4 regions of the Agarivorans sp. D1326 genome follow, and region 2 is predicted to be linked to each of the others. Evidence: predicted binding sites of a transcription regulator. Region 2 holds the regulator's gene; each other region holds the start of a gene.
What was found. Region 2 encodes sigma-54, which starts transcription at its own class of promoters, with help from an activator protein. Its sites were predicted from a motif close to GTTGGCACGNNNNTNGNNT; they were not measured.
Positions count from the first base shown of each region.

Region 1: the regulator sigma-54 is predicted to act here: its motif matches at 2,144-2,162, upstream of flgF (flagellar basal-body rod protein FlgF).
Region 3: the regulator sigma-54 is predicted to act here: its motif matches at 2,343-2,361, upstream of glnA (glutamate--ammonia ligase).
Region 4: the regulator sigma-54 is predicted to act here: its motif matches at 2,677-2,695, upstream of xdp1 (exosortase-dependent surface protein XDP1).

Region 1 is NZ_JBTWEN010000001.1:432,589-438,078, reverse strand. Features, by position in the region: gene ACYFDN_RS01920 (flagellar hook assembly protein FlgD) at 6-677, shown strand; gene flgE (flagellar hook protein FlgE) at 710-2,047, shown strand; gene flgF (flagellar basal-body rod protein FlgF) at 2,202-2,948, shown strand; gene flgG (flagellar basal-body rod protein FlgG) at 2,965-3,753, shown strand; gene flgH (flagellar basal body L-ring protein FlgH) at 3,780-4,454, shown strand; gene ACYFDN_RS01895 (flagellar basal body P-ring protein FlgI) at 4,479-5,490, shown strand, end outside.
Region 2 is NZ_JBTWEN010000009.1:125,987-131,476, forward strand. Features, by position in the region: gene lptC (LPS export ABC transporter periplasmic protein LptC) at 1-437, shown strand, start outside; gene lptA (lipopolysaccharide transport periplasmic protein LptA) at 463-942, shown strand; gene lptB (LPS export ABC transporter ATP-binding protein) at 942-1,667, shown strand; gene ACYFDN_RS17140 (RNA polymerase factor sigma-54) at 1,720-3,222, shown strand; gene hpf (ribosome hibernation promoting factor) at 3,247-3,534, shown strand; gene ptsN (PTS IIA-like nitrogen regulatory protein PtsN) at 3,543-3,986, shown strand; gene rapZ (RNase adapter RapZ) at 4,013-4,870, shown strand; gene ACYFDN_RS17160 (HPr family phosphocarrier protein) at 4,857-5,126, shown strand; gene mgtE (magnesium transporter) at 5,196-5,490, shown strand, end outside.
Region 3 is NZ_JBTWEN010000008.1:85,903-91,392, reverse strand. Features, by position in the region: gene glnL (nitrogen regulation protein NR(II)) at 1-155, opposite strand, end outside; gene ACYFDN_RS15605 (DUF4124 domain-containing protein) at 205-747, opposite strand; gene glnA (glutamate--ammonia ligase) at 852-2,258, opposite strand; gene typA (translational GTPase TypA) at 2,600-4,420, shown strand; gene ACYFDN_RS15590 (PEP-CTERM/exosortase system-associated acyltransferase) at 4,487-5,341, opposite strand.
Region 4 is NZ_JBTWEN010000010.1:83,569-89,058, reverse strand. Features, by position in the region: gene ACYFDN_RS17765 (tetratricopeptide repeat protein) at 1-1,738, opposite strand, end outside; gene xdp1 (exosortase-dependent surface protein XDP1) at 1,885-2,625, opposite strand; gene ACYFDN_RS17755 (ferredoxin--NADP reductase) at 2,868-3,605, opposite strand; gene ACYFDN_RS17750 (lipocalin family protein) at 3,630-4,169, opposite strand; gene ACYFDN_RS17745 (sulfite exporter TauE/SafE family protein) at 4,201-4,959, opposite strand; gene lhgO (L-2-hydroxyglutarate oxidase) at 5,114-5,490, shown strand, end outside.

The sequences.
Region 1 (5,490 bases), on a different contig from region 2:
AGCCAGTGTCTACTATTGATCCGTTACAAAATAATTATTGGCAACCAGAGTCGGTTGTTCCAGAGAGCAATAACAATCAGTCATTGGGGCAAGAGGATTTCTTCTCACTGCTTACTACTCAGTTGCAGTATCAAGATCCAAGTAAACCCGTTGATAACGCTGAGATGATTGCGCAAATGGCGAGCTTTCAGACTTCCGAGGGGATTGCTGAGCTTGGTACTAAGTTTGACACCATGAACTCGATCATGAATTCATCGGCTGCCTTGCAGGCGTCAACTTTAGTGGGCCAGAAAGTGTTAGTCCCGCTAGATTACGGACATAACGGTGGTACTGGTTTTGACGGTGTAGCGGTAACTGGTGCAGCAACAACCAATGTAAAAGTTTCGGTCGAGAACGCGGCGGGTGAAGTCGTCAAAGTTATCGACTTAGGTGAGGGAAGCGGCAACATGCCATTCTCTTGGGACGGCACCGATTCCAATGGGAATCCAATGCCAGAAGGTAAGTACAACATTAAAGTTAATGGTGTTCAGGGCGGTAAAGAGATCAGTTTACCCACCGCAACATATGCAAGCGTAGGTAGCGTGAGCTTAGCTGGTGGCACATCTGGCGTAGTCGTCAATTTAGAAGGCTTAGGTGGCATTGCAATGAGCGATGTTCTCGAAGTAGCCAAGGCCTAACAAAGAATAGTAAAACGATAGGAGATTGAGAGATGTCATTTAATATCGCTCTAAGCGGCATCAATGCCTCGCAAAAGGATCTTGACGTAACGGCGAACAATATTGCTAACGTCAACACCATTGGTTTTAAAGAGTCGCGTGCTGAGTTTGCCGATGTGTATGCAACATCGATTTTCTCAAATGCTCGTACCGCAGTAGGTAATGGTGTTAAAACTGTAGATGTAGCTCAGCAATTCCACCAAGGTAGTCTTAACTTTACCCAGAATGCCTTAGATATGGCGATCAGTGGCGAAGGCTTTTTTGTTACCGCATCAGACTTAACCACTCAAACACGAGAGTTTACTCGTGCGGGTGCGTTTAAGTTAAATGCTGATAACTTTATTGTTAACTCGCAAGGTCAATACCTACAAGGTTATACCGTGAACAACAGCGGCACGCCTTCAGCGGTGAGTATGGCTGCAACCAGCGCAATTCAAATTAGTGCTGAAGTAGGTAACCCTACCATGACTAGCCAAGTTGATATGAGTTTTAACTTGCCATCGAGCGGTACTACTCATGATATAGGCGATTTCGACCCAACCGACAGCAATACCTACACGTCTGCCACTTCGGTGACGGTGTATGATTCTCAAGGTGGCTCGCATGTTGCTGAGACCTTCTTTATTAAAGATGACACCACGGCTAACACATGGCACAAGTTAATATACATTGACGGTATGCCAGTAGATGTTGCAGGTGGTACAGCTAATACCCCTAACGCGGGTAACCCTAATCCAAATATCCCTGCATCAGCGACTTTAACTTTTGATAATACCGGTGCATTAGCATCTACAGCGCCACTTATTATTGAGACTGTAGCGCTTGGTACTGCTCCACCAAACGGCCCTGGTGGTGTATGGGATCCGGTAACGGGTTCTGTAGATCCAACGCAAACCATTACTTTTAACCTAAATGGCCCAACTCAGTACAACTCAGCCTTTGAAGTATCTAGTTTATCGCAAGATGGTTCTACCGTTGGTAAATTGACAGGTATTGATATTGGCCCAGATGGTTTGGTTGTTGCCTCTTACAGTAATGGTCAAACAACCAATATTGCTAAAGTATCGGTTGCTAAATTTGCCAATAACCAAGGTTTAGCGCAAATCGGTGATACCTCATGGCAGCAAACCCAGTTAAGTGGTGAAGCGATTGCCGGTGAAGGTAACTCGGGGACTTTCGGTAAAATCAACTCTGCTTCTTTAGAACAAGCTAACGTTAACTTAACCGAGCAGTTGGTTAATTTGATTAGTGCTCAGCGTAACTTCCAGGCTAACTCTCGTGCCTTAGAAGTTAACTCAACGCTACAGCAAACTATTATTCAGATACGTTAATAGCCAATTAGCATTTGAGCAAAAAGGCAGCCTTGACTGCCTTTTTATTTTATTGATTCAATTGGCTTTTTTAATCATATTTCTCATCTTTTATCTTCTGGCATTCTAATTGCTTTATTTCCTTTGAGTCAGCTAATTGACGTAGGAAATAGACATGGACCAACTACTTTATATATCGATGACCGGTGCAAAACAAAACATGCACTCGCTCGCGGTACGAGGTAACAACCTTGCAAATGCAAATACCACAGGCTTTAAAGCCGATTTAGAGAATGCACGCTCTATGCAGGCTTTCGGGCCAGGCATGCCATCTCGGGTATTTGCTATGACCGAGCGCCCAACTCAAAACTTTACCGATGGTCTGTTAAAAACCACTGGTCGGGATTTAGACGTGGCGATTAAAGGTGAAGGTTGGATTTCGGTCCAAGACAAGGATGGTAATGAAGCGTTGTCTCGGAATGGTAACTTTACCATTTCAGCCGCTGGTGTTTTACAAACCATGCAAGGGCAGCCCGTATTAGGTAATCAAGACGCGCCAATCATTATTCCCCTACCTGTTGAAAAGCTAGAAATTAACGAAGATGGCACCATAGAAATTAGGCCAGAAGGCGCACCTGCCGATGCCTTGGAAGAAGTTAACCGAATTAAGCTAAGCAATCCTTTTGCTGGCGAGTTAACTAAAGGCGACGACGGTTTATTTCGTGCCACCAATGGTCAACCTTATCTGCCCGATGCCACCGTTGAGTTGGTTAAGGGAGCGCTGGAAGGAAGTAACGTGAACCCAGTGCAAGAAATGACACATATGATCAGCATGCAACGTCAATTTGAAATGCAAATAAAAATGATGAAAACCGCTGAAGAAAACGAAAAAGCAACCAACAACTTGTTGCGATTAAGCTAGGTATAAGGAGCGTATTATGCATCCCGCATTATGGATCAGTAAAACTGGCTTAGATGCCCAACAAACCAACGTCTCGGTTATTTCAAACAATTTAGCCAATGCCAGTACTGTTGGTTACAAAAAAAGTCGCGCAGTATTTGAAGACTTGCTTTACCAAACGATTAACCAACCGGGTGGCCGTTCGTCTCAAAACACGACTATGCCATCGGGCTTAATGATTGGTGCCGGTGCTAAAGTTATCGCCACTCAAAAAAACCATGACCAAGGTAATGTGCAAACTACCGATAACGCTTTTGATTTAATGATTGATGGGCGTGGTTTCTTTGAAATTTTGATGCCCGACGGTACAACAGCTTACACCCGTAATGGCCAATTTGGTCTTAACGATGAAGGCACTATTGTTACACCTGGATCTGGTTATCCCTTACAGCCAGAAATTCAAGTACCTGAAGATGCACAAAGCTTTACCGTAGGTGAAGACGGCGAGGTAAGTGTTCGCTTACCTGGACAAACCGACAGTCAAGTTATTGGCCAAATTACCATTACTGACTTTGTTAATCCTTCTGGATTAGAGCCTCGTGGCCAAAACTTGTATTTAGAAACCGGCGCTAGTGGTGCTCCCCAAAATGGTATTGCATCAGAGAATGGTTTAGGCGCTATCCGTCAAGGTTCTTTAGAAACTTCAAACGTGAATGTGACCGAGGAGCTGGTTAACTTAATTGAGGCGCAACGGGTTTACGAGATGAATTCAAAGGTAATTTCAACCGTAGACCAAATGTTGACCTTCGCAACGCAGCAACTGTAATCAAAGTTTAGAGAGAGGGATTGCTCATGAATAAACTAATGGTAGTAGCAACCTGTATGGCAATGGCTGGCTGTGCCAGTGTAAACACCGCCGTAGTGCCCGATGATCCTGAGTTTGCGCCGGTATATCCAGAAGATGTGGCCGTAGAAGCAAGAATTACTGGTTCACTATTCACCGAAAATGGCGCCAATAATTTGTACTCAGATAAAAAAGCCCACCGGATTGGTGACATTATTGTGGTGACCTTAGCTGAGCGTACTCAGGCCAGCAAATCAGCCAGTAATGAGTTGGCTAAAGACAAGAACTTAAATCTAAACCAAATCACAGTACCTGGTGGTGTAGCTACAATTAACGGTAATCCAATAGAACTTGGTTTAAGCCAAAGTAGTGATTTTACAGGTGAAGCCGACGCTGCTCAAAGTAACAGCTTAAATGGCAATATTTCGGTTAATGTTGTTCAAGTATTGGCCAACGGCAATCTAATCATTAGCGGCGAAAAATGGCTAATGTTGAATAACGGTAATGAGTATATTCGCTTAACGGGCATTATACGCCCTGAAGACGTAGCACCAGATAACTCTATTACATCGTTACGCATTGCCAATGCACGCATTCAATATGGTGGTACCGGCGATTTTGCTAATACCACTAATCAGGGATGGTTATCTAAATTCTTTAATGGTCCTGTTTGGCCATTCTAAGCCCTGAGTTTTAGGAGTAATCTTATGTTTAAACGAAGCATTGTAATTTTGAGCTTGGGTTTATGCTTAGTAGCAAATTCGGTAAATGCCGCACGTGTTAAAGACGTAGCAAACATTGCCGGTGTGCGTTCTAACCAATTAACCGGTTATGGCTTAGTGGTAGGCCTGCCTGGCACAGGTGAAAAAAATAGTGATTTTGCCAAGCAGTCTTTTGCAACAATGTTACGTAACTTTGGGATTACGGTTCCTCCAGGGACTAATTTAAAAATTAAGAACGTTGCTCCTGTGGCTGTACATGCTGAATTACCCGCTTTTGTTAAGCCTGGGCAAACTATTGACATTACCGTGTCTGCCATTGGTGAAGCGAAAAGCTTACGTGGCGGAAGTTTAATTCAAACTTTCCTAAAAGGTGCCGACGGCGAAGTATATGCCTTGGCTCAGGGGAGTTTAATTGTAGGAGGCTTTGGCGCAGAGGGAGCTGATGGCTCTAAAGTTATTTCGAATACACCAACGGTTGGTCGCATTCCTAACGGCGCTATTGTAGAGCGCTCGGTGCCTTCACCGTTTATGAGTGGTGATACAATCACCTTTAACCTTAAGCGCTCGGATTTCACTACTGCAAAACGTTTAGCTGATACCATTAATGGCTTAGTAGGCCCCAATACTGCTACGCCAATGGACGCAGCCTCTGTACAAGTATTCGCTCCACGTGACCCCGGACAGCGTGTTGCCTACTTATCTACATTAGAAAACTTAACCTTTGAACCTGCCTCAGAGTCAGCCAAAATTATTGTTAACTCGCGCACTGGTACCATTGTAATCGGTAAAGACGTTCGCTTGTTACCTGCTGCGATTACTCACGGTGGTTTAACCGTTAAAATTGCCGAAACCCCGTTAATTTCTCAGCCTAATGCATTCTCCAATGGAGAGACGGTAGAAACTACCGTGAGCACAATTGAAGCAACGGAAGAAGACTCAAGAATGTTCAACTTTGACCCCGGCGCATCGCTTGACGACTTGGTGCGTGCTGTTAATC
Region 2 (5,490 bases):
TTGCCGAAAAGCTCTACAGCGTGAGTTTTGGCGAAGACGGCAGCCCGCGCTATCGAATCTATGCTGAGGAAATGGAGTTTTTTGAACAACTTAAGCACACAACTTTTGCTCAACCTAAGATCTTAGTGTACCCAGATCCAAGCCAACCTGTATGGCAAATTGTGGCCGATCACGCTACAGTACAGCAGCAGCAAAACGTCATTTTAAATGACAATGTAGTAATTAAAAATTTAAGCCGTGGCGAGTATGTTCGCGACTTAATAACCGAAAAATTGGAGATCGACCTGCAAACAGAAACCATGAGCAGCGATCAACCTGTTACCGTTTATGGCCCTTCATACGAACTGTATGGCGTTGGCATGGACGGTGATTTAGCCAACGAAATAGTGACTTTATTAGATGATATCGAAGCGGTTTACCACAACCCACAAGAGTAAGTTAGCACTTGCGGCTAGCTTGTTTATGCTTTCTTGGGGTTCACAAGCACTAGAAGACGACTTCAACAAACAAATTATTGTTGATGCTGACCGCCAGCAGGTCAATATCAAAGAAAACCGAGTCACCTTTTACAATAATGTTGTGGTGACTCAAGGCTCGATTAAAATGCACGCCGAAGAACTCAGTGTTATTGGTAGCGAGGAAAAAGGCAGCGAAGTAATGATCGCTAAAGGCGAACCAGCAACGTTTTATCAATTACTTGATAGCGGCAAGCCAATTGAAGCTGAGGCTAACGAAGTGCGTTACGACCTAAAAACCCAAACGCTAACACTCACTACCAATGCTCAGCTCAAACAAGAAGAGAGCTTGGTAAAAGGTAAAATGATCAAATACAGCATCAATAAACAAGAAATGGTGGCACAAGGCGACGAAAACAGCCGTGTAACCACTATTTTCCTGCCTCAGCAGCTTGACGAACTAACGCCCAAGGAAGACCAGCAATAATGAGTACCCTAATTGCTGAAAACCTAGCTAAAGCCTACAAGGGCCGTAAGGTAGTTAAAAACGTAAGTCTAAATGTGGAAACAGGTAAAATTGTTGGCTTGTTAGGTCCAAACGGTGCTGGCAAAACAACCACTTTTTACATGGTGGTGGGTTTGGTGCCTCGTGACCAAGGCCGCATCCTCATCGATGATGACGATATTTCGAGTACAGCGATGCATACCCGCGCACGCAAAGGCATTGGCTACCTTCCGCAAGAAGCGTCTATCTTTCGCCGCTTATCTGTGGAGAAGAACATTCTTGCCGTATTAGAGACCCGAAAAGACCTCGATAAAGAGCAACAAATTGGTGCATTAGACGACCTTCTTGAAGAGTTTCACATTGGCCATATTCGCAAAAACCTAGGCATGAGCTTGTCGGGTGGTGAACGCCGAAGAGTTGAGATTGCTCGAGCGCTAGCCGCCGCACCCAAGTTTATTTTGCTTGACGAACCCTTCGCAGGGGTAGATCCTATTTCTGTTATCGATATTAAAAAGATCATTGAACACCTACGTGATCGCGGTCTAGGTGTACTAATTACCGACCACAATGTTCGAGAAACTCTCGATGTTTGTGAGCATGCCTATATCGTTAGCCAAGGCGAATTGATAGCCTCAGGAAAGCCAGAAGAAATTCTCGAAAACGAACATGTGAAACGAGTTTATCTCGGAGAACAATTCAAGCTATAGTTAAAGTGCAAGTTTAAAAAAAGACAATAAGAAGAAGGAACAGCGGTAGTTAATGAAAGCATCTTTGCAGTTGCGTCTTGGTCAGCAGTTAACCATGACCCCCCAGTTACAACAGGCCATTCGCTTACTCCAGCTTTCAACACTGGATTTACAGCAAGAGATTCAAGAGGCTCTGGAAAGTAACCCTCTGCTTGAGGCGGATGAGTCTCACGCCAGTGATAGTGACGCAACCGACGCTAAATCTGCCAATGAGAAGTCTACCGAGGCCGAATCCACTGCGGACATAGACAACAGTCAAATTGAAGCAGGTGATGCCATTAATCAAGAAACTGTTTCTGACGACCTTCCTGTTGACTCTACTTGGGACGATATCTACAGCGCCAGTTCTGCCCCAGCCAGCTCATCTGGCAGCGCCGTGAGCGATGACAACGATATGTTGTTTCAGGGCGAAACTGTCGACTCTTTACAAGACCACTTATTGTGGCAAATGCAACTTACTCCATTTAGTGAAGTAGACCAAGCTATTGCCTTAGCCATTATTGATGCGGTAGATGAATCGGGCTACCTAACCCAAGACTGTGAGCAGCTATTAGAAGGCTTACGTTCAAGCGATAACAATGACTTAGACGTAGAGCTAGATGAAGTAGAAGCAGTACTTAAACGCATCCAACATTTCGACCCTGTTGGTATAGCAGCGCGCTCGCTGCAAGAGTGTTTACTAATCCAATTAAGCCGTTTTGCCGAAGACACACCTTGGCTAAATGAAGCCAAAGATGTAGTTTCGAATCACATTGATGTATTAGCTAATCGCGATTTTCGTCTATTAGCCCGCAAAACCAAACTTAAAGAAGACCAGTTACGCGAAGTCATGCGTTTGATTCATACGCTTGAACCTCGACCTGGTAACGCGGTTGAGCCTAATCAAGCCCAGTATGTAATCCCGGATGTATCGGTTGTAAAACGCCAAGGACGCTGGGTTGTAGAACTCAACCCAGATGCAATGCCTAAGTTGCGTGTTAACTCGCACTACGCATCTTTAAGTAAAACCTCTACCAACGCTAACGATACCCAGTTTATTCGTAGCCACTTACAAGAAGCCAAGTGGTTTATAAAAAGTATCGAGAGCCGCAACGAAACCCTATTAAAAGTATCCAACTGCATTGTTCATCATCAACAGGCGTTTTTTGAGTATGGCGAAGAAGCCATGAAGCCAATGGTACTGAACGATGTTGCAGAAGCTGTAGAAATGCATGAATCCACCATTTCCCGGGTAACCACCCAAAAATTCATGCATACACCTCGCGGCATCTTCGAGCTTAAGTATTTCTTTTCTAGCCATGTGGCTACCGATGGCGGGGGTGAGTGTTCATCAACCGCTATTCGTGCATTAATCAAGAAACTGGTAGCTGCCGAAAATACCAGTAAACCACTCAGCGACAGCAAAATTGCTGATATTTTGGCAGATCAGGGGATCAAGGTGGCAAGACGTACGATTGCTAAATATCGTGAGTCTTTAGCAATTCCACCTTCTAACCAACGTAAGAGCCTTATCTAAGGCCACTAAAAGGGGAAGATATCAATGCAAATTAACCTTACTGGACACCACGTAGAAATAACTGAATCTTTGAAAGAATATGTCCACACCAAGTTTGCCAAACTCACCCGACGATTCGATCAGATCAATAACGTTCACGTCATCCTCAACGTAGAAAAACTGAACCAAATTGCTGAAGCCACATTACATTTAAACGGCGGCGAAGTATTTGCAACCTCTGAGCATTCTGACATGTATGCCGCCATCGACAGCCTGATTGATAAACTTGATCGCCAAGTCATCAAACATAAAGAAAAACTTAACAAACGTTAGCCACCCCCATGCAACTAAATAAAGTACTTAGCTTGGACTGCACCCAAAGTGCAGTTCAATGCTCTTCAAAAAAACGCGCCCTAGAAATAGTAAGCGAACTGGCTGCCAAACAGCTTGATACCACTACCCAATGCATTTTTGAAAGCTTGTTAAATCGAGAAAAAATGGGCAGCACAGGTATTGGCCAAGGTATTGCTATTCCTCATGGCCGTATCGACAACCAGCATCAAGCCACAGCGGTTTTCTTGCGTTGCGATCCCCCTATTTCCTTCGATGCTATAGATAACAAGCCAGTAGACTTGGTATTTGCATTACTAGTACCCGAAGACCAATGTAAGCAACATCTTAATACTCTTGCTCAAGTAGCTGAAAAACTTAACGATAAGCAAATATGTAAACAACTTCGTTGTGCACAAAGTGATGACGAATTGTACGACATCATGGTAGCCTAATACTCTTATCAGCCTTAGGGATTATCATGGAACTGATCATCGTTAGTGGGCGCTCGGGTTCAGGTAAAACCGTCGCCTTAAGAGTATTGGAAGATCTCGGCTACTATTGCGTCGACAACTTGCCGGTTGTGCTTTGGCAATCACTTATCGACAACTTAAAAAAAACCTATTCTAAAGTAGCAATTAGCATTGATATTCGAAATCTTCCCGATGAGCTATCACCGGTAGGACAGCTAATACGAGATGCAGGACCAGACATTAATCTATTAAGCATTTTTTTAGATGCGAAGGATGAAGCGCTGATCCGCCGTTACAGCGAAACACGCAGGGTACACCCGCTTAGCCAAAGCAATTTATCTTTAGCAGAAGCGATTGAGTCAGAAACCGAGCTATTAGCCCCCATTTCTAGAAATGCCGATTTGCGTATCGACACTTCCCGTTTATCTGTACACGAGCTAAGCGGCTTAATTCGCTCGCGCGTTACTGGTGACCAACAACAACAGCTAATTTTGGTGTTCGAATCCTTTGGATTTAAAAATGGTGTGCCTAACGATGCCGACTACATGTTTGATGCGCGTTTTTTACCTAACCCACATTGGCAAGAAGAGCTACGCCCACTTACCGGCTTAGATAAAGCCGTGCAAGAATACTTGGCTGCGCAGCCTTTAGTTACTCAATATATCGAGCAGATTAGCCAGTTATTGCAATCTTGGTTACCGCATTTAGAAGCTAACAACCGCGCCTATTTAACCATTGCGATTGGCTGTACTGGCGGACAACACCGCTCGGTGTATGTGGCCGAGCAACTTGCTAGCCTCTTTAGCGCTCATCGAAAAGTGCAACGACGCCACCGAACTTTGGAACATCGCCTTGAAGCTCACTAGACAAGTAGTAGTAAAAAACAAATTAGGTCTGCACGCACGTCCTGCCACCAAGTTGGTTGAGCTGGCACAGCAATTTGACGCTGAGCTGAGTATTATCGATGGGGAGAAAACGGCTTCTGCAGCCAGCGTTATGGGCCTACTGGTACTAGCCAGTGCGCAAGGAAGTACGCTAACCATAGTATCTGAAGGCGCAGACGCAGAAGCCGCTCTAGATGCGGTTCAAGCCCTAGTAGAAGCTAACTTCAACGAAGAATAAATCTATACGCAATAAAGCCAAGCTACAATTAGCAAGCAGCACATAACAAAATAACAATAGGGATCGCTTATGCCAGAAGAGATGGAGTTAAACCCTAATCAGCACAAACGCTTACAGGAGCTAAATCAAGCCCTCGACAGTGGTATGTTCGTGCATGTTAGGCGCATGCTTCATCAAATGCCTCCCTGTGACGTAGCACTATTACTAGAATCTAGCCCACCAGCAGGGCGTAAAGTGTTATGGCAACTCACCGATCCCGAGCAACATGGTGAAATCCTCGAAGAACTAAACGAAGATGTAATGGAAGGGGTACTTCAGTTAATGGCTCCAGAAACACTGGCCGCCGCAACTGAAGGCATGGATA
Region 3 (5,490 bases), on a different contig from region 2:
GCGCTTTGACCGAGTAGTTGTTCAGCTGAAGCATTAACGTATTGAATCTTTAGCTCTGCATCAAGCAGCACTATGGCCGTTACTTGATTTTCCAATACTAAGCGCTCGAGCCCAGAAATATCTAACACTACTCTCTCCTGAATGATACGCACCATTTTGGTGCTCCTGCACTGAGTTTAACCTCAAAAAGCAGAGAGTGACTAATTAGCCTCCCCCTGCTGAGGCCGCTCCTGCGCCAAATGCGTTAGCGCGGTGCAAGAATACGGTTATGGGCTTAGACGATGCAATTTCCTTGCCTGAATCATCAACTAGCTGCACCTGAATTGTATGGGCGCCGCGATCAATGTTGGTGAGCTGGAAGCTACCCATTTTAGTGATTTGCCCCTGTGGTACGCCATCAAGCACCAATTTGTAGCCCATGCTGTTTAAGGGAAGCGGGGTAGAGCTAGCACTGATTGAGATTTTGCCTTCGTTATCTCGAATGGTTTGCTCATGGCTCGGGCTAGTGATGTTAACTTGATACTGAATAGGCTTTTGTTTCTTTTTCAGTGGGGTACGCGGTGTCACAATGGGGCCGTCAGTGGCCGGAGGAGCAACATCTACCTTGAGTTCAGTGGCGCCAACTTGAGGGCGGTCTGAGAAATGCGTTACACCATCCTGATCAACCCATTGATAAATTTTGTCAGCAGCTTGGGTACCAAAGACTGCGCCACTGATTAATAAAGCTATAGCAAACCATTTGCTCATTGATAATTCCTCCATTCAACTTGCTAAAGGTGGGCAAAAACGTATTGAAAAGCAATAAAAAAACCCGCTTTAAAGCGGGTTTTTTAAGCCGTGTAACGTTTTGTTTATACGCTGTAGTACAATTCGAACTCAAGTGGGTGAGTTGTCATGTTGATGCGCTCAACGTCAGCAGATTTCAATGCGATGTAAGAATCGATGTAATCGTTGCTGAATACGCCGCCAGCAGTTAAGAATTCACGGTCAGCATCTAGGTTCGCTAGTGCATTTTCAAGTGAAGTTGCCACTTGTGGAATTTCAGCCGCTTCTTCTGCAGGTAGGTCGTATAAATCCTTGTCCATAGCGTCGCCAGGGTGGATTTTGTTTTTGATTCCGTCAAGGCCAGCCATCAACATTGCAGAGAATGCTAAGTATGGGTTGGCTGTTGGATCCGCAAAACGTACTTCAATACGACGCGCTTTAGGCGATGGTACTACTGGGATACGAATAGACGCTGAACGGTTACGCGCTGAGTAAGCTAGCATAACTGGTGCTTCGAAGCCTGGTACCAAACGCTTGTAAGAGTTAGTTGAAGCGTTAGCAAAAGCATTAATAGCTTTAGCGTGCTTGATGATACCGCCAATGTAGAACAATGCAGTTTCAGATAGGCCGCCGTATAGGTCGCCAGCAAATAAGTTTTCGCCGTCTTTCCAAATTGATTGGTGAACGTGCATACCGCTACCGTTATCACCAACAACTGGCTTAGGCATAAAGGTTGCTGTTTTACCGTAAGCGTGAGCTACGTTATGAACAACATACTTAAGAACCTGAGTTTCATCGGCTTTTTCAACGATAGAGTTGAATTTAGTTGCGATTTCGTTCTGACCAGCTGTAGCTACTTCGTGGTGGTGAGCTTCAACAGTTTGACCCATTTCTTCAAGAACTAGACACATTGCTGAGCGAAGGTCTTGTGAAGAATCAACTGGAGCTACTGGGAAGTAACCGCCTTTAACGCCAGGACGGTGACCAGTGTTGCCGTCTTCGAAGTGCTTGTCTGAGTTCCAAGATGCTTCATCAGCATCAATTTTGTACATAGAACCTGACATGTCAGTTTTGTATTTAACATCGTCAAACAAGAAGAACTCTGGCTCTGGACCAAAGTATGCTGCGTCAGCAATACCAGTAGAACGCATGTACTCTTCAGCACGCTTAGCTACAGAACGTGGGTCACGGTCGTAACCTTGCATTGTAGAAGGCTCTAGAATATCACAACGGATGTTTAGTGTAACTTCTTCTGTGAATGGGTCTAATACAGCAGTAGCTGGATCAGGCATCAATACCATGTCTGATTCGTTAATGCCTTTCCAACCTGAGATTGAAGAGCCATCAAACATTTTACCGTCTGAGAAGAAATCTTCGTCAACTTGGTGAGATGGAATAGATACGTGTTGCTCTTTACCTTTAGTATCAGTAAAGCGTAGGTCAACAAATTTAACTTCTTGCTCTTTAAGCAAAGCTAAAACTTCTGCAGACATGTTTTTAACCTCCAGTGTCATCAAAATTGATGGTTCAATCGATTTAATAGTTATTTATACGAATAATCGTGGTTGTGTTGCATCAAGCTAAAACTATGCCAACACATAAGGTGCTGATTTTAATGGCTAAAAATTGATTAGGCATCAATTTAGTGCAGAGCTTTGCACTTTGTTGGTGCCATTCTTGTCCATTTTGGTGCAGTGAGTTTTTGGCCTTAGCTATCATACCCTAATTGGGTAGCGGAAAAACCGTGATCAACTTAAAACTATGAGAATTTGCCGTTTATATGTACAATGGCGCACTTTTTACTTTTACCTCACAATAAAAAGGGCTGAAAGCCGTGCTAGATAAGTTAAGAAACATCGCCATTATTGCTCACGTAGACCACGGGAAAACTACCCTGGTAGACAAATTACTGCAGCAATCTGGAACCCTACAAACGCGTGGTGATGCTGAAGAGCGGGTAATGGACTCAAACGATCTTGAAAAAGAACGTGGTATTACCATTTTGGCAAAAAACACGGCGATTGAGTGGAACGATTACCACATCAATATCGTAGATACCCCTGGACACGCCGACTTCGGTGGTGAGGTAGAACGTGTTTTATCTATGGTTGACTCTGTATTGTTGTTGGTAGATGCCCAAGAAGGCCCAATGCCGCAAACCCGTTTTGTTACTCAGAAAGCATTCGCCCAAGGTTTAAAACCTATTCTGGTAATCAACAAAATTGATAAGCCAGGCGCTCGTCCTGATTGGGTAATGGACCAAGTATTTGATTTGTTCGATAACTTAGGTGCTACCGATGACCAGTTAGATTTCCAAGTGGTTTACGCATCTGCGTTAAACGGCTGGGCTAGCTCAGAAGAAGGCGTAGAAACTGACAACATGGAACCTTTGTTCCAAGCTATCGTTGATAACGTTGCTCCACCTGAAGCTAAAGAAGGCGAAGGTTTGCAAATGCAAATCTCTCAGCTTGATTACAACTCTTATGTTGGTGTTATTGGTGTTGGTCGTGTATCACGCGGCAGTGTTAAACCAAACCAACAAATCACTGTTGTGGGTGCCGATGGTAAAACCCGGAACGGAAAAGTAGGTCAAGTATTAGGTTATTTAGGCCTAGATCGCCATGAAGTAACCGAAGCTAACGCCGGTGACATCATCGCTATTACTGGTTTAGGCGAGTTAAAAATCTCTGACACCATTTGTGATCAAACCAATGTAGAAGCATTGCCTGCCTTGTCAGTGGATGAACCTACCGTAACCATGACTTTCCAAGTAAACACTTCTCCGTTTGCTGGTAAAGAAGGTAAGTACGTTACTTCTCGAAACATTCTTGAGCGTTTACAACAAGAGTTGGTTCATAACGTTGCACTACGTGTTGAAGAGACTGATGATCCAGATAAGTTCCGTGTTTCTGGTCGTGGTGAGCTACACCTAGGTATTTTGATTGAAAACATGCGCCGCGAAGGCTTCGAGCTAGCGGTATCTCGCCCAGAAGTAATTCTGCGCACTGTAGATGGCCAGTTAGAAGAACCTTATGAAGTAGTGACTATTGATGTTGAAGAAGAGCATCAAGGTAGCATTATGGAGCAGCTTGGTTTGCGTAAAGGCGAGCTAACTGACATGGCGCCAGATGGCAAAGGCCGTATTCGTATGGACTTCATGATCCCATCACGTGGTTTGATTGGTTTCCAAACCGAGTTTATGACCTTAACCTCAGGTTCTGGTCTGCTTTACCATACTTTCGATCATTATGGTCCACACAAAGGTGGAGTAATTGGTCAACGTCAAAATGGTGTGCTTATTTCTAATGCAACCGGTAAAGCCTTAACGTACGCCTTGTTTAATCTTCAAGAGCGTGGCCGTTTGTTTACTCAGCATGCTGATGAAGTATATGAAGGTCAGGTTGTGGGTATTCACGCTCGTGACAACGACTTAACAGTAAACTGTTTGAAAGGTAAGCAGCTAACGAACGTTCGTGCATCAGGTACCGATGAAGCGCAAGTACTTACGCCGCCAATCGTAATGACCCTTGAGCAAGCGCTTGAGTTTATTGATGACGACGAGTTGGTAGAAGTAACACCAGAGAACATCCGCATTCGTAAACGTCACTTAACTGAGAATGAGCGTAAACGTGCATCTCGCCCGCCTAAAGCTTAAGGTGAGCTAAGATTTATAAAGGCAGCCTAGGCTGCCTTTTTTATTGCATGTTTATACCTGAAGTAACTATCTATTCTGGCCCACTGCATCTAACTGATTAGTGCTCGCTAATAGTGCAGGGCTGGGGTTGACCGTTTGTTTTATTAGTTCAAACAAAGGTTGATATAACAGCGGTAAGTGTTCTTGGAAACGTTCAACCGTAATATGGTAAGCCGCGCGGATGCCATGATAATCGATATTTGGCCCAATTCTGGTCATTTTAATGCCGAACATAGAAAGGCTGCGAGCAAGTTTGGGCTCAACCATTACGTACGCATGTTTTATTCCGCACTGCTCGGCAACAATTGATGCCGCTAAATACAAGCTCATAGTGATATAGGGAAAGGTTCGCAGTTCCTTTTGGCTAAATGCGCTTAAACCCGCTCCAGCTGGCGCAGCGCCATTTTTGAGATCGATTTTGCGGCGACGAAACTGAGTGTCTAGGGCCACCCGCGACACTTCACAAATGCTCTCTTTAGCAAAATTATCGGGATGTAGCTCTTGATGACTAATCACTGTTTGGCCGGTGTCTAGCAAAGGTATGCTTTGCTGCTTGCTGGGGCTAACCATTCTTAGGCATCCAGCATCTAAGCCGGAGTTAAGGTGCTGAACTCGGCAGTAATGGGAATAACTATCGTAAACATCGCGCTCAATTTGCTGGTGATTGCTTGGCTCAAACTGAAATTCTTCGCAGTAAACGCGATGCCGTAATTGATAGATTTTGGTTACCTCTTCCTGATTGCTCGCAATACTGGCTTGAAAGTAACGTTGGTAACGTTGCGCGAGTTCGTCCGCTTGATGCTGTATAGCTAGTTGCTTTACAGACGATGCTGATAATTGCAATTTTCTAGGAGCAATTGCACTGGGTTGTTGATAACTCACAAGTAAACCTAATTAGTCCCTTAAATGTCTAGCAAGGCTAGTTATTCACCATGGTTATATTTTTATCAATTAGAGTGGTTCTTATGAATTTAGTCACTTTTTATGGGTGGTTATTGTCTATAACTGTGTCCTAGCGCATATTTGCTGTT
Region 4 (5,490 bases), on a different contig from region 2:
CGCGCGCCTGGCGATTGTCTTGTTCGTATAGCAAAACTTTATCAAGCTGTTCAGTCGCTTCTAGATAGTTTTTTTGCTCAAGGTGAATGCGAGCAGCCAAAAGGTGACTTGGCGTGTGCTGTTTGTTTACTGCTAACAAGGTGTCTAAGATTTGTAGTGCTTCTTCAGTGCTGCCCTGCGCTCTCAAGACCACTGCTTTGTTAAAGCTAGCACCTACATTATTGGGGTTGGTTGCTAACACTTCATCAAGATAACGCAGTGCCAATTCTGCTTGTTCAGTTTTAATGTAATAAGCAGCAATTAAATTTTGCGCATTAGCATTGTTTATGTTTCTGGCAATTAAACTCTCAATTACCGGGCTAGCTTGGTCAAACTTGTTCAGTTCTAAAGCTAATTCGCCTTTCAACTGTAACCACTTTATCGGCGCGTTATCCTCGGTAAAAGGAAGCTCTTCCAACAGACTTAAGGCCCGCTCGGACTCACCACTTGCCCGAGCCAATTCAGCATCCAAAATCACCATGTAATTTGAATCGCTATGGTAGGCTCTAATTTGCTCAAAAGCTTGTTGAGCCGCACGTAGCCTACCAGCGTCAATGTACAAATACACTAGTTGAACCGACAAGCCTAAATCGCGAATAATGTAATCGAAGTTATCTTGCAAAAGTAACTGCAGCTTGTAGGACTCATTATTACGAAGGTAGAGCTTAGACAGCATTCGGGTTGCCCCGAGATCACTGGGCTTTTGACGCAAGTACTGACTTAAGTACTGCTGGGCTTTCTCATCGTTTTCTAGAATAAATTCCGACGCCCCCTGAATAAATAGCAAGCTGTTTGCGTCTGTTAGCTCCTCAGTTTCTGCAGCTGAGACCTTTTGAGATAAATCCGCTAAGGCTCGCTCGGCCATTTCGGTATTGTCTTCACCGGCAAACAAAGTCGCACCGATCAATATCGCCGTGGGATCATTGGGCGTTTGTTCTTGGATCTGCTTTAAATAGCGTTTAGCTTGCTCAGTCTGATTGAGTTTAAGGTGAGTCATCACTAAACTTCGCAAGATTTTTGGGTCTTGAGGATCAAGTTGATAGGCAGTTTGATAGTGTTCCAAGGCGAGGGTTAAGTTGTTCTGACTCGCTGCTAAATCCCCTTTCAACAACCATGTTCTCTCATTATTTTTGGCTATTTGTAATGAGCGCTCTATCCACTGCTCTGCAAGTACGTATTCTTTTTGCCTTAAATATAAGGTTGCCAAGGTATTCATCGCACTTGGCTTATTCGGCATAAGTTTAGTAGCTTGCTCAAATTCATTACGTGCTAATTCTGGTTGAGCACTTTTCAAATAGATTCGACCACGCAATAACTTCCACTCAAACAAACTCGGCTTAGAGAACTCATTAATTCGCTCTTCAAACGCAAGCAGTTCGTTAGTTTTCCCCTGCAACATTAGAATATTGCCAAGCAATGGCAACACCAAGTTAATGTCGGCCCCTAAGGCTAAAGCCTCTTCTAACTGTTTCTCAGCAGAACCTAAGTTATTTGCGTTAAAATAAACTTTGGCGAGCAGTAGCTTTGAGGAAAGGTGTTCAGGATTAGCTTTTAGTGCATTTTTTAAATGGATGAAGGCTTCATTCTCTTCTCCACTATGAAAGGCTTTAACGGCGAGTTCGTACTCGTTAGCCTGCTGATCAGCAAAGCTAAGATTTGTTACGCACAGTAAACACAGAGCTACTAAAGATTTGTTCATTATCAAAGCTAATTCCTTGTTGCTTCAAGGGCTAGTCAATTAAGCCTTAAACAGTATCTAATGAACAGGTAGTAAAAAAAAGACAAAAAAATACGAAATACAGAGTATTTCGTATTTTTGATTAAACAGGAAAAGGAAGTATTGGTTTAAACTTGGCGCTTTCTGCTACGTAATGCGATGCCAAATAAACCAGCAGCAAACATTAAGACTGTGCCTGGCTCTGGCACGCTGGTAACTGGTACTTGAGGGCTATTCGCTTTAACACCGGCCAACTTAAATGCATCGTTAGCGGTTGAGAAACCCATATCTCCAAAGATTGGGTTGTATGCACCAATTAACCAGTACTTAGAAGAAGCACTAGAGCTGATTGATTGATATGCGTATGAGTTAGCATCGTCGACCTGAGCTTCAGTTGACCAAGCACTTGCCACGTCTCCCCAGTTACTACCAGCTAAAGTAGGAGTATCGTTACCAGAGTATGCTAATACAGTTACATCAGCCTCCCTGTTACGACCCTCTTTAGCCCAGCCCAACGAGAAACCAGCAAGGTTTACTGCTTCATCGAAGCTAAGTAAAACCATGTCATAATCTTTCTTCCAATCGCGATTGTTGTAGCTGTCGATTGCATGGTCTGGAGAGCCACCACCTTCATCACGGTTTTGTAAGGTTAAACCATAACCGTTTGCGTAATCTAGCTCGCCACTTTCGATATTCTGAGCGCCGCCGTCGGTATTAGACCAGCCTGAAAGAGTAAGGCCGTTACCACTGAAGGTATTCCCATCACCGCTTCCGCTTTCGGTAAATGTGCTGAAGTCCCAAGTCTGAGTAGAGCCGAAAGCAGACAACGAAACCGCGCAACTTGCTACTAATAAAATTTGTTTAAACACAGTGCCCCCAAAATAGCAGTATGTATATTTTTAATATCACTGAGCAGATTAAAGCAAAAAGCAAGCCAATATAAATAACTCTTTATATACAGCAACTTAAATAATAGATTTAAATTATTATTGTCATATTGTAAAAAATACCGACAACAATTGCTGAGATTTTGTGCTTATTACTAATCAATACATCAAATAAGTGACAAAACTTCTATACGAAAGAGTAACATTTACGCTCAAAAAACACACTACCAATAGCGTTCTACCGTCACTTGTCCTGGCTTTCGTCGAAGGTTTTTCTTTAAGCCTTTATTCTCAAGTATGCTTTGAGCATCAGTGATCATTTGCGGATTACCACACATGATCACCTGGGAGTCTTGCGCATTAAGATTAAGCCCTACTGCATCCTCTAGTTGATCCGCTTCCAGTGCAGCTGGGATCCTGGCCCTGAGTGCGCCGACGCAATCTTCTCTGGTTACCATGGCTTGAAAGACAAATTTATCCGCTTGCTCATTTAAGTACTTATCAATCAGCTCTTGATAAGCAATGTCCTTAGCTTTTCGTACACCGTAAACCAGCACAATTTTCTCGAATCGCTCCCAAGGCTCTGGAGTTTCTAACATTGAGAAAAATGGGCCTATTCCGGTGCCCGTACCAATTAACCAAAGGTGCTTAGCGAGAGGGACTTCGTCTAGTACCATAAACCCTGCTGCCGCAGTTGAAACTTCAATGCTATCGCCAGCTCGCAATAAGTGTAAATTGGGTGACAACAGCCCATCTTCCACCTTAATAGCCAATATTTCTAAATAGTCGGTGTTAGGAGGGTTAACCAGCGAGTAAGCACGGGCAATACGCTTGTCATCTCGCATTTCAGACAACTTGATAAACTGCCCCGCCACAAAAGGATCTATCTCTGCTTTAATGCGTAAAGAAAACAGTTCATCGTTCCAATCAATACGTTGAATTACTTTACCTTCAGTCCACATAGTTGCTCCTGTTGTAAAACGCCTTCACTCTTTTGACGCTATCACATCACCGTGGTGCTCTACAAAAATCAGTTCGCTAGTATCAAATCCAAGCTCTTTAGCTTGATGTACTAAATCGGTACGAATGGCGTGAGATAGCTCGGGGCTTCTCGCTAACAACCACAAATAGTCTCGGTTTGGCCCCGCAACTAGAGCATATTGATAGTCTTTTTCATCTAAAGCAAACACCACGTAAGCGCCGTAAAATGGCCTAAAGAATGACACTTTCAAGTGCGCAACATCAGGCTCACTAACAAACTGCGCCACACCTTCTGCTTCAAACCATTGGTGGTCTTGCTCGGAAAAGCCTTTATTCAGAACAGATACCTTGCCGTCATCACGCAGGGTATAAGTTGCAGTAACGTGACTCATGCCGCGCTCAAATGAATGATCCAAGCGGGCGATTTCGTACCAAGCGCCTAAGTACTTATCTAAATTGAAATTCTGAACAGGTTCAATCCCTTCAGGCTTAGAACTGCAAGCACCCAATGCTAGCATAGCAATGATAATTAACACTTTTTGCATACTACCTTCCTTTAAATTGCCGCTATAAGATCTAAAACCACAATGCGGCTACGCAGCCTACTAAGGTCATCACAAACAAAAACCATTTAAGCGTATTAGCGGCAGCTTTTATGGCAAATTTAACCGCGTAATGTGCACCAATAATGTAACCTATGGCTAATACCAACCCTGGTAGCCATAACACTTGGTCCCGTGCAATAAACACCACCAAGGCCACACTAGTAAAAGCAATGGTACATACTAATTTAAGCGCGTTAGCCCTGACTAAATCGTAGCGCAAACTCCCAGCCAACGCGGCAACCAAAATAAACCCGACCCCAGCTTGTACAAAGCCGCCGTAAAAACCGGCGATAGCCAAGCTCCATTTAGCCGAGGGAGTATCTTTCATTTTACGCGCTTCAGTTCCTGCCTCGGGGGCAACAACACTAGGTTTAATTAGCATTAGTGCAGCCATCGCCAGCATGGCGCCAAGCAACAAATATTTAATGATCCACGAAGGAGCATAAGAGGCCGCTACTGCGCCAACCAAACCACCCACTAAGGTTGGCCATAAAATAGGGGCGACATCATCAGTATCCAATTTACCGTGTTTTTTGAAGCCCAATACACCAGTTAAACACTGCAAAAATATACCCACCCTATTGGTTGCATTTGCAACCTCTGCTGGCATCCCCATTACCATTAACGCAGGAAGTGTTAGATTCGATCCCCCTCCCGCCAAGGTATTGATAACTCCGGCAAATAATCCTACTGTGAGTAACAAAAATCCATGATAAATTGTGAAATCCATTTAGCGCCTCATTAGCCCTTTGGTAAGTTTGACCTTATCACTGACGCAAGCTTTATTCAGTAGCAGATTTTTATCTTTAGTCTAAGCTGAAATTTTTCTATGCCAGAATTAAGCTTAACGTTATATGGATATAAGTAGTAAAAGGAATGGTTCAGTGAACTACGATTACAGCATTATTGGGGGAGGCATCGTAGGCCTTGCCAGCGCTTTAGAACTGATTAAGCGAAAACCTAGCGTCAAAGTAGTGCTGCTAGAAAAAGAATCTTCACTCGCCTTTCATCAAACAGGCCATAACAGCGGCGTAATTCATGCTGGCGTTTACTATCAGCCAGGCAGCCTAAAAGCCGAATTCTGTAAGCAGGGTTTATTAGACACCATCAGCTTTTGCCAACAGCACGACATTCCTTACTTGCAATGCGGCAAGCTACTCGTGGCCACTAATCAACAAGAATTGAGTGATATGCAGGCGCTCGCCACACGCTGTGAGCAGAATGGCATTAAGGTAAAACCGCTTAACGCCAAACAACTGCA